Regions from separate parts of the Pantoea sp. B65 genome, predicted to be linked through region 1. Evidence: predicted binding sites of a transcription regulator. Region 1 holds the regulator's gene; the other holds the start of a gene.
What was found. The regulator Fur, encoded in region 1, represses iron uptake genes when iron is present. The targets are predictions, from matches to a motif close to ATAATAATGAGAACNACTATCAA.

Region 1 (4,852 bases):
TTCCGGCTGGGAAACCGTTCCTGCATGGCCGCATCCGGCGCTGTTTATCCGGGGCGAGCTCTCCCCTTATCTCGACGATATCCATCGTCAGGCGGTAATCGATCAGTTCCCGCAGGCACGCGCTCATGTGATTGCCGGCGCCGGACACTGGGTACATGCTGAAAAACCTGATGCGGTTTTGCGCGCAATTCGCCGCTTTTTTGCGCTTTAAAAGCAAATAGTTGCCGCCACAGTGAAATGATTGTCGCGACGACTTTCACTGGGGTATGATGGCGCGCTAAAATTTTGCCGCCGTTGGCAACACCGACCATTGGCTTGCCGCGGGCAAGATAATCAGCCTGGCGGGACGGTGTTATTTTCGACGGCAAACCGGCCCGTTTAGTCAGAACCCGCGTGGCGATTTCAGACGCTGACGCTCATTCAGTATCATGATTCTATGGCAAAAGAAAACACCGACCGCACGACGATCGATCTGTTCGCAGACGAACGCCGCCCGGGACGACCAAAAACCAATCCGCTGACGCGTGATGAACAGCTGCGCATTAATAAACGCAATCAGCTAAAACGCGACAAAGTTCGTGGGCTACGTCGCGTCGAGCTGAAAATGAACAGCGACGCGGTTGATGCGCTCAACCAGATGGCTGAACAGCGTAATATCAGCCGCAGCGAGCTGATTGAAGAGATGATTCTGGCGCAACTCCACGTCACCGGCTGATCGTCCGGCGCAGAAAAGTGGCGATAAACCGAGGCGTTGAACGCACAAAGCGACAAATCCGGCGGCATTTCAAGTTCCGCGCCCCGGTACTGTCTGCTATCATTGCCAGTAACTGTGTATCTGTAGCATTCACCATATCAATAAGTTTCAAGAGGTTATTAAGCTCATGGCAATCGTAGGCATTTTCTTTGGCAGCGATACTGGCAATACGGAAAACATTGCAAAGATGATCCAAAAGCAACTGGGGAAAGACGTTGCTGAGGTTCATGATATTGCCAAGTCTGCCAAAGAAGATCTTGAGGCTTTTGATATTCTGCTGCTTGGTATCCCGACCTGGTACTATGGCGAAGCCCAGTGCGACTGGGATGACTTTTTCCCGACGCTGGAAGAGATCGACTTCAACGGTAAACTGGTTGCGCTGTTTGGTTGTGGCGATCAGGAAGACTATGCCGAATACTTCTGCGATGCGATGGGCACCATTCGCGATATCATTGAGCCGAATGGCGCAGTGATTGTCGGCCACTGGCCGGTTGCAGGTTATCACTTCGAAGCTTCCAAAGGGCTGGCGGATGATGACCACTTCCTCGGCCTGGCGATTGATGAAGATCGTCAACCCGAACTGACCAGCGAACGGGTTGAAAAGTGGGTGAAGCAAATTTTTGATGAACTTCAGCTGAAAGAAATCATCGAAGCTTAGTATGACTGACGCAATGTGGGTGCTGGCTCACATTGAGTCAGCGGTTTTTCCTATAGAAATAATAGATACATGTTTGTAACTTTTACCGGCAAATCTGTACAATACCCCCATCGGTCACACTGCTATTGCCGTTTTCGAAGCATAGTGAAGGGGTTAGCACAGTATCTATCACAGGACAGACTCCGAGGCATGGACTTCTCACGGACGTAACTCATTACATCCTTCAGTTGTTGCACGCTCTCCATGCCGTTTTCATTTCGAAGCACGAGTTCTATAATGAGACGCAATAAGTTTTCGCGTTGACCGATGTTCAGGGCTTTTCAGCCACATTGTGACTAGCAAAGTAACAGGACAATATCCGCATGACTGACAACAACACCGCATTAAAGAAGGCCGGCCTGAAAGTCACGCTTCCCCGACTGAAAATTCTGGAAGTGCTTCAGGAACCTGAGGGCCATCACGTCAGTGCGGAAGACTTGTACAAGCGCCTGATTGATATGGGCGAAGAGATTGGTCTGGCGACAGTTTACCGCGTCCTGAACCAATTTGATGATGCGGGGATCGTTACCCGTCATAATTTCGAAGGCGGCAAGTCTGTTTTCGAACTTACGCAGCAACATCACCACGATCACCTGATTTGCCTCGACTGTGGCAAAGTGATTGAATTCAGTGATGAATCGATTGAAACCCGTCAGCGTGAAATCGCAACACGCCACGGTATTAAACTGACTAACCACAGTCTGTACCTGTATGGTCACTGTGCGCTGGGCGATTGCCGCGAAGACGAAACGCTCCACGACAAATAAATTATGCTATGCAGTAACTAATGACAAAACCGGTGAAACTTCACCGGTTTTTTTATGCCGCTAATCCATCGCCTGTGGCGCCTGCAGCTTCTCCACCCGGCTGTAACGCCCGCCATCGGCACTGGCGCTGCGCAACCACACTTCACTGCCGACGCGCGGCGGCAACTGCGGATCATAACGCTGCCATTGTTTACCGCCGTCGGTTGAAAACTCGATCCTGATGCCCGGCAGCGCGCTGTTTGCCTCCAGCACCCGATGATAAATGCGCCCTCCCGGCAGCGGCAGACGCCAGGCAATACCCTGCTTATCCAGTTTAGCCAGCTCACGCTGCCCGAGCAGATTAGCAAAACGTTGCCAGTCCTGACGCAACGCCGCGGTATCGACCCAGTGAGTTTTACCCTGCTGGTATTCGCGTCCGGGCTGATAGTCCAGTTCCCAGCCGGCACGATGCCAGCCACGCTCGGCAACCGACAGCAACCGCGGGAAAATCATCGCCTCCATCTGCCGATCGCTGCGTACCGTTTCGCTCCACAGCTGTGCGGAAATCCCCTGCGCCCCCGGCCACGGCTTAGCGGATTTGGCGCTAAAGCGGTTACCGTCACGATCGACCGAGGTTTCAGCATTTTGCGCCAGGTTATCCGGCGCGAAACTGAACATCTTACGCTCATCATTAAAGCGCGTTCCCCAGTAATAACCGGGCTCCAGCGGGTTCACTTCGTACGGGAAATCCATATACAGATAGTCAGGACTGGAAACCACCACCTCATAGCCCTTCTTCGCCCAGTCATTAACGCTGTCGAAACCGCCCCAGTACAGGGTATCCCAGAAATTCACCGTCACCTGCGGAGTGGCAAACGCACTGGCGTGAGCGACCGTTTTCAGCCCATCCTGCCATGCCTGCATATGATGAATCCCCTGCGCCTGCGCTAAACGGCTGACCTCAATAGCGAACCAGCCGGGCAAATCGGCAATGCTGGCCACCCGGCCCTGTTGCACCATACGCTGACAGACCGGCGAGCGCGCCCAGGGGTGATCCTCCTGCTGCCGATTGATTATCCCCTTCCCCGCTTCCGGGTGGCGACGGTCGGTATAACCTGGCCCCAGACGAATGTTCTGCGCCTCATCGCCGCCAAAGTGCCAGCGGGTTAATGGCTGCCCGGCCGCCTGATGCATGGCGCGGAATTCACCGATCACCTTAGCCACAAAACGTTTTGATGAATCCAGGCAGGGGTTCAGGTAGCTGGTGCGATCATAAAACTGCACCGAAGTGGTATTCGAGCTGTCGTCCGCATCCAGCAGCCGATACTCCGCCGCCTCAGCGGCTTTGCCCTGGCGCATTAAGCGCTGGTAGCGTGCTTCCATGGCGATCACCGCAGCGCGCGCATGGGCTGGCATATCCACTTCGGGGATCACCTCAATCAGCCGCGCGGCGGCATATTGCAGAATATCGATATAATCGGCCCGGCTGAAATAGCCGCTGCCGCTATTGTCGCTGTCGGGGCCGGAACCGAGCTGCGGCAGCAGACAGCGCTGTTCAGACGGATCGTGACAACGACGCCCTGCCACCGCGGTCAGTTCCGGCAACCCGGCGATTTCGATACGCCAGCCTTCATCATCCGTCAGGTGAAAATGCAGTTTATTCATTTTCCATGCCGCCATCTGATCCAGCAGACGTTTAACCGCGGCCTTACTGTGGAAATTGCGCGCCACATCCAGCGCCACGCCGCGATAAGCGAAACGCGGCGCGTCGCTGGCCTCAAGGGCGGCGATCTTTTTATCGCCATCAGCCGGCAGCAGTGAAAGGATCGACATCAGACCATAGAACACCCCTGCCGGATCATAGCCCGTCACCCGCGCCCCGGAGCGCGCGATAACTAAGCGGTAAGCGCCCGAGCGCGCCAGTGCGCCGCGAAAACCCGCGCGATCGATAGCGGTAGCGACCGGATAACCGTCGGCGCGCGGCTCAACCCCGGCGCGGGCAAAATGCTGGCGGATAACCGCCGCTTTATCCGCCGACAGGGATAACAGATCGAGCGCGACCCCGGCCTGCAAATCAACATCTTCCGCGCCTACCGTCAGTTGCAGCGGCGTCGGCGTAATCTGCCCACGTAAGCTGGCCGCCGCGAGTGTTTTAATATCGCGATTTTTTTCAAAACGAGTTTGCGCATTCATCAGCACATTTTTATCTTCCGCGGTGCGCTGCCACTGCGCGCCGAAGGGCGCGACAAAACGCGTCAGATCCTCACTGTCGGTACTGGCGATCACCCTGATGGCGGCATCCCCCGCGCTAACGTACCAGCGCGGCATGACATCGCTGACCGCCAGTTGCCAGTACTCATTGATAATCGGGATGCTGACCGTCTCCCCGGCGGCAAAGCCGGTAAATTTCTCCGTCGGCTGCAGTTTATGCAGATCGCCGATAATATGGCTAATACGGAACTGGTCACTCTCAACTTTTAGTATCGGGCGAATGCTACTGAGATAAATAGCCCAGTTCTGGCTGCTCAGCGCCGGGCCGGGATTGGTCAGGCGGATAAGCGCGCGGTTGCAGGCAGCCCAGTCAGCGCCCAGAGCGGCGCAGTCAACGCCATGCTGCGCCGCATGGTTATCCGTCACCTGGTAGCTAACGCCGAA
Region 2 (4,852 bases), on a different contig from region 1:
AAGGTCGCGGTTAGCGCGGTGCCATATTGCTTCGCCGGGGCATCCCAGGCCAGCCCGACCACCGCTTTCATCGGTGCGACACTGTCGAGATCAACATATTTGTCACCGGAGTATTCCGACTTAGACTCACCTTTGCTATAGCCCAGCGCCAGCCCGGCGCTGAAACCCTCCGCCCGGGCGAACCAGCTGCCGAAGTTGAGGCGGGCGCTGACTTCCCCGCCATAGATAAACGCCTTATCGCGATTCTCCGCCTGATAGGTGGTGTAAATATTTGATGGCACATTGGTGAATCGTTCCGGGTTGCCGGAGCGGGTATAACGGGTATAAGCAATAAAGTTTTTGTAGGTGTTATAGAACAGAGCGGTACGTACCGTCAGACCGTCGGTCACCTCTCCCTTCATTCCCCACTCAAGGTTATTGCTGGTCTCGGTTTTCAAATCGGTATTACCAATCAGCGCATACTGCTGGCTACCGGCATAACTGGAGCCAAGGTTCCATGAACCATACAGCTGACTGGCATTTGGGAATTGCGCGCCACGCTTATACTGAATATATGTCATCAGTTTTGGCGTCAGATCGTAATTAAAGCTGATGGATGGCAGCACCTCAGTATCGGTATTGCTGTCGCCATACAACGTCTCCAGCGCCGATTCAGTCAGCACGCTGCTGCCGCTGGTCAGGCTGCTAAGGTTTTCTGCCCGGGTACTCTGATGCGCGACGCGCACCCCCGGCACCACAGCAAAACCGTGCCCGTTCAGATCAAACTGGATTTTATCCTGCATAAAAGCGCCCAGCGTATAGCTGCGGCTGTCCGCTTCCGGTTGCATAATGGTGCTGTAGATACTCTGCACCGGTTCCTGGCGGAAGGGGCGCGCGGTATCGCTGAGGCGGGCATTGACCCCACCCGTCAACTGGTGACGGCCAAGGGTTTTCGCCAGTTGCGCTTCGAAACCGTAAGTGTCGACATCGTAATCAGAGTAGACGCGCTTCATGCTGCTGCTGTCGGCCGGCATCCAGGTATTATCGTGCGCCTGGGTTTGCTGATAAAACACTTTGGTCAGCAGGCTGTCGATCAAGTCGTTATACGGCGTCCACTCATCCTTCAGGCTGAGGCCCCAGCGACGGGTATTACTCTGTTGCTCTGCAGTACCCAGCACCGCACTGCCGGCGGTATCCCAGCTGTCATAATGGCTGTGGTTAGTTTTATCGTAATAATCCAGCGTAGTGGTCAGTTTATGCGCATCGTTTGGCTGCCAGATAGCGGAACCCTGCAACGCATTGGAGTGCCAGTTAGCCGGGTACGCCGCGACCGTCCCGCTGTTATTGCGGGTTTGCTGACCATCGCGCCGGCTGTAGACCAGCACGCCGCGCAGGATCTCATCGCCAGCCGCGGTGGTAATTCCCTGATGCCAGCTACGGTTGGAAGAGTCGTAGTCGCTCTGGTAACCAAAGTAAGTGGATTTGGTCGGAGAAAGGTAATCATCCGCAGATTTCGGCAGAAACGACACGGCCCCGCCAATCGCGGTATTCGCACGTGAAGTCGCAGTGGCGCCGGATTCAATCTCCACCTGACCATACATATAGGGGTCGAGATAATCCCTGCCGATACCGAAAGTATTCAGACCGGCACGGCTGACATAGCTGCGGCCGGTTGCGTCTGGCTGCGGAATACCGTCAACATCGATACCCACGCGGTTGCTTTCCAGGCCGCGAATATTAAAACCGGTATAGCCACTGCGATCGAAGCCGCTTTTACCTGCCGATGACCCACCCTGGACGCCGGTGGCGCTGACCAGCGTCTCATAACGCATCACCGAACCGAAATCACTGGCGCCTTTCTTCTGCAGCTCTGCCGCACTGTAGCTAACCTTGCTGCCGGCCTCTTTTTCCGGTTCCCGTGCGGTAACGGTCATCACCGTTTCACTCTGCCGCTGGGTGGAAATTTTCAAGACGGGTTTTTTATTACTGTTGCTGACGTTTTGTTGATCGGACGTCGTATTAGTGGTTTTTTCGTCAGCGCGGGCGATATTGACGTTAAAGGTGGCCGTCAAAAATACCCCGGTTAATAACGATGTTTTTATCAGCATCTGGTGCGGTGAAAATGTGCGCATAGCAATACCCTGCTTAATTATTGGTATCTGCTCAGCGACTGCTTCCCTGGAAAAAAGACAAATAAAATGCGCCTTCTGCGCGATGGTGCAGAAAGTTAACCCTGACGATCTGTTTTTATGAGCGCTATCATATCCAAATGATAATGATTATCAATACATTTATAAGCGTGATAAACATCCTTTACACAAAACGGTAAAACACCCGGAATGATGGAGAAATTCGGCAGAGAGAAGATGGCGCTGGCAGCGGGTATGCCGCCGGCGGGAGCGGGCGTCAGATTAGATGGTGCGGTAAGCGCTGGTCACTTTCCACAAATAGCGTGGCGCCTGGGCTGCCGGATGTTTTGCCTGTACATGCTGGTAAAACTCCTGCGGCGTCATCTGATTGATCATGGCAATCGCCCGGTCGCGGTTGCGTGAAAAGGTACGCAGCAAAGCCCCGGAACCATTGGCGTAAGAGACGATTGTGGCATAGCGTAAGGTTTCCGGATCACGAATACCGGCCAGTTCCTGTGACTGCAGGATACGTAAATAGGCGGTGCCGATATCAATATTACGCGCCGGGTCGCGCAGTTCCGAACCGCTCGGCTGGCCGTGCTGTCCGCGGGCGCGCCAGACTTCGCGACCGGCGGTAGAGGCTTTGATTTGCATTAAACCAATGGCATTCGAACGGCTCACTGCCGTTGGATTGCCACCGGACTCGACGCTAATAATGGCATTAATCAGTCGTTCATCAACACCATAGTGGCTGGCGGCATCCTCGGTGAACATTGACCAGGCCTGAGAGATTTTTTGCGGCGGCGCCTGAGTTAATGGCGTTTGGCGCTCGGGTGGTGCTTGTTTCGGCGGTTTACTGGCGCATCCCGCCAGTAACAGCACACATAACATCAGCGATCGGGTTTTCACGCTATTCTTTTCCTCGCAGCCACTTGTTCGCGCTCAATCATACTGACTGGCCTAAAGTTAAAAATTGCCGTTTATCTGAATTACCGCTAAATTCCGGCCCGGAGGTGACTTCATGTCAACTTTTCGTCATCATCAGTTGGTTAGGACACCATGGATAGGGAAATGATTCAAAATTCATTGACTAAAAAACCGACACCGATCACACATCGTTGATCGAAAAACGCTCTGCTATGGCGTATGTATTCAAACCGTTGGTCGTCATTGACCGCTTAGAGGGAGATAACTGAGCATGAGGTCTGCAACTTCCCGACTTTTTCATCTGGTTGCGCCATCAGGTTATTGCCATAACCAGGCTGCCGCCCAACGCGGTATTGAGCGGCTGTCGGCTGCCGGGCATCGCGTGGAAAATCAGACGGTTATTTCGCGCCGTTACCAGCGCTTCGCCGGTAGCGACAGTGAGCGGCTGCACGATATTAATGCGCTCGCCAGTCTGCACCCGCTGCCGGATATCGTGCTGGCGGTACGTGGCGGCTACGGCGCCAGCCGGTTACTCGACCAGATCGATTATCCGGCGCTGCAGCAACTGGCCGGAAAGCCGCTGGCGATCTGTGGTCACAGTGATTTCACCGCCCTGCAGCTGGCGCTGCTGTCGCAAAGCGGCCTGATAACCTTTAGTGGCCCGATGCTGTGCGGTAATTTTGGCGCTGAGCAATTGTCTGATTTTACTGCCGAACATTTCTGGCGGGCAATCACTCAGTCTGAATTCAGCGTAACATGGCAGACAATGGCCGCAGATGCGCAAGTCAGCGGTACGCTGTGGGGCGGCAATCTGGCGATGATTGCATCACTGGTGGGAACGCCATGGTTGCCAGCCGTCGATGACGGTATTCTGGTGATTGAAGATGTCAATGAGCATCCGTTCCGCACTGAACGCATGCTGCTGCAACTGCATCAGTCCGGGATTCTGGCCCGCCAGCGTGCGATTATCACCGGTAGTTTTACCGGCGCGGCGCTGACCGATTACGATAATGGTTTCGATTTTTCCTGCGTCTGGCAGCGGATCCGCGAACTGACCGGTGTGCCGGTGATTACCGATCTGGCATTTGGCCATGATCAGGACACCGTCACCCTGCCCATCGGGGCACAGGCCAGATTACAGGTCACTCAGGGCCGTAGTCAGCTGAGTATCAAGGGACACCCGACGCTCAAATAATTTTTTACGCATCAGGAAAATGATGATGAAGCCGCTGTACGAGGATCTCTGGATCTCCACCCCTGAATTTCCCGCGGCTGAAGACCAGCCTGAACTGATGATGCATGGTTTTTTGCTGAAGCATCCGCGCGGTAACCTGCTGATCTCGCGGGTAGAACATCCGGCCGATCAACAGGCGCTGGTCGACCTGGGGGGAGTGATGCGTCACTATCTTACCCACTGGCACGATGCCGCTCCCGGCGCGGTGGCGATTCAGCAGCGTTTTAATAGCGCGCTCTATTGCCATAGCCGGGCGCTCGGACCGGTGAGCCGGATCCTCGAACCGGATGCCACCTTTAATAGCCTTGAGAGCCACTTTGGGGATTTCCATATCCTCCCCTCACCCGGCCATACCCCCGGTAGCTGTAGTTTTTTCTATCATTCGCCGTATGGCAAAAGCTACCTTTTTGTCGGCGATACGCTAACCCAGGATAAAGGCCGCTGGATCACCGTCACCGTTGCGGACAGCAACAGCGGTGATTTACAGCGTACCCTGGCGCACTATCGCACCCTGCGCCCGGATGTGGTGTTAATGAGTACCACCCGTGGTCACCTTTCATGGCAGGAAGTTAACGGCCGCCAG

Region 2: the regulator Fur is predicted to act here: its motif matches at 2,243-2,265, upstream of JWF83_RS15925 (TonB-dependent receptor domain-containing protein).

The regions. Positions count from the first base shown of each region.
Region 1 covers NZ_JAHXPU010000034.1:12,235-17,086, reverse strand. The annotation lists gene ybfF (esterase) at 1-211, shown strand, start outside; gene ybfE (LexA regulated protein) at 437-715, shown strand; gene fldA (flavodoxin FldA) at 882-1,412, shown strand; gene fur (ferric iron uptake transcriptional regulator) at 1,775-2,218, shown strand; gene JWF83_RS13670 (beta-N-acetylhexosaminidase) at 2,279-4,852, opposite strand, start outside.
Region 2 covers NZ_JAHXPU010000036.1:373,337-378,188, forward strand. The annotation lists gene JWF83_RS15925 (TonB-dependent receptor domain-containing protein) at 1-2,111, opposite strand, end outside; gene emtA (membrane-bound lytic murein transglycosylase EmtA) at 2,391-3,017, opposite strand; gene ldcA (muramoyltetrapeptide carboxypeptidase) at 3,307-4,230, shown strand; gene JWF83_RS15940 (MBL fold metallo-hydrolase) at 4,256-4,852, shown strand, end outside.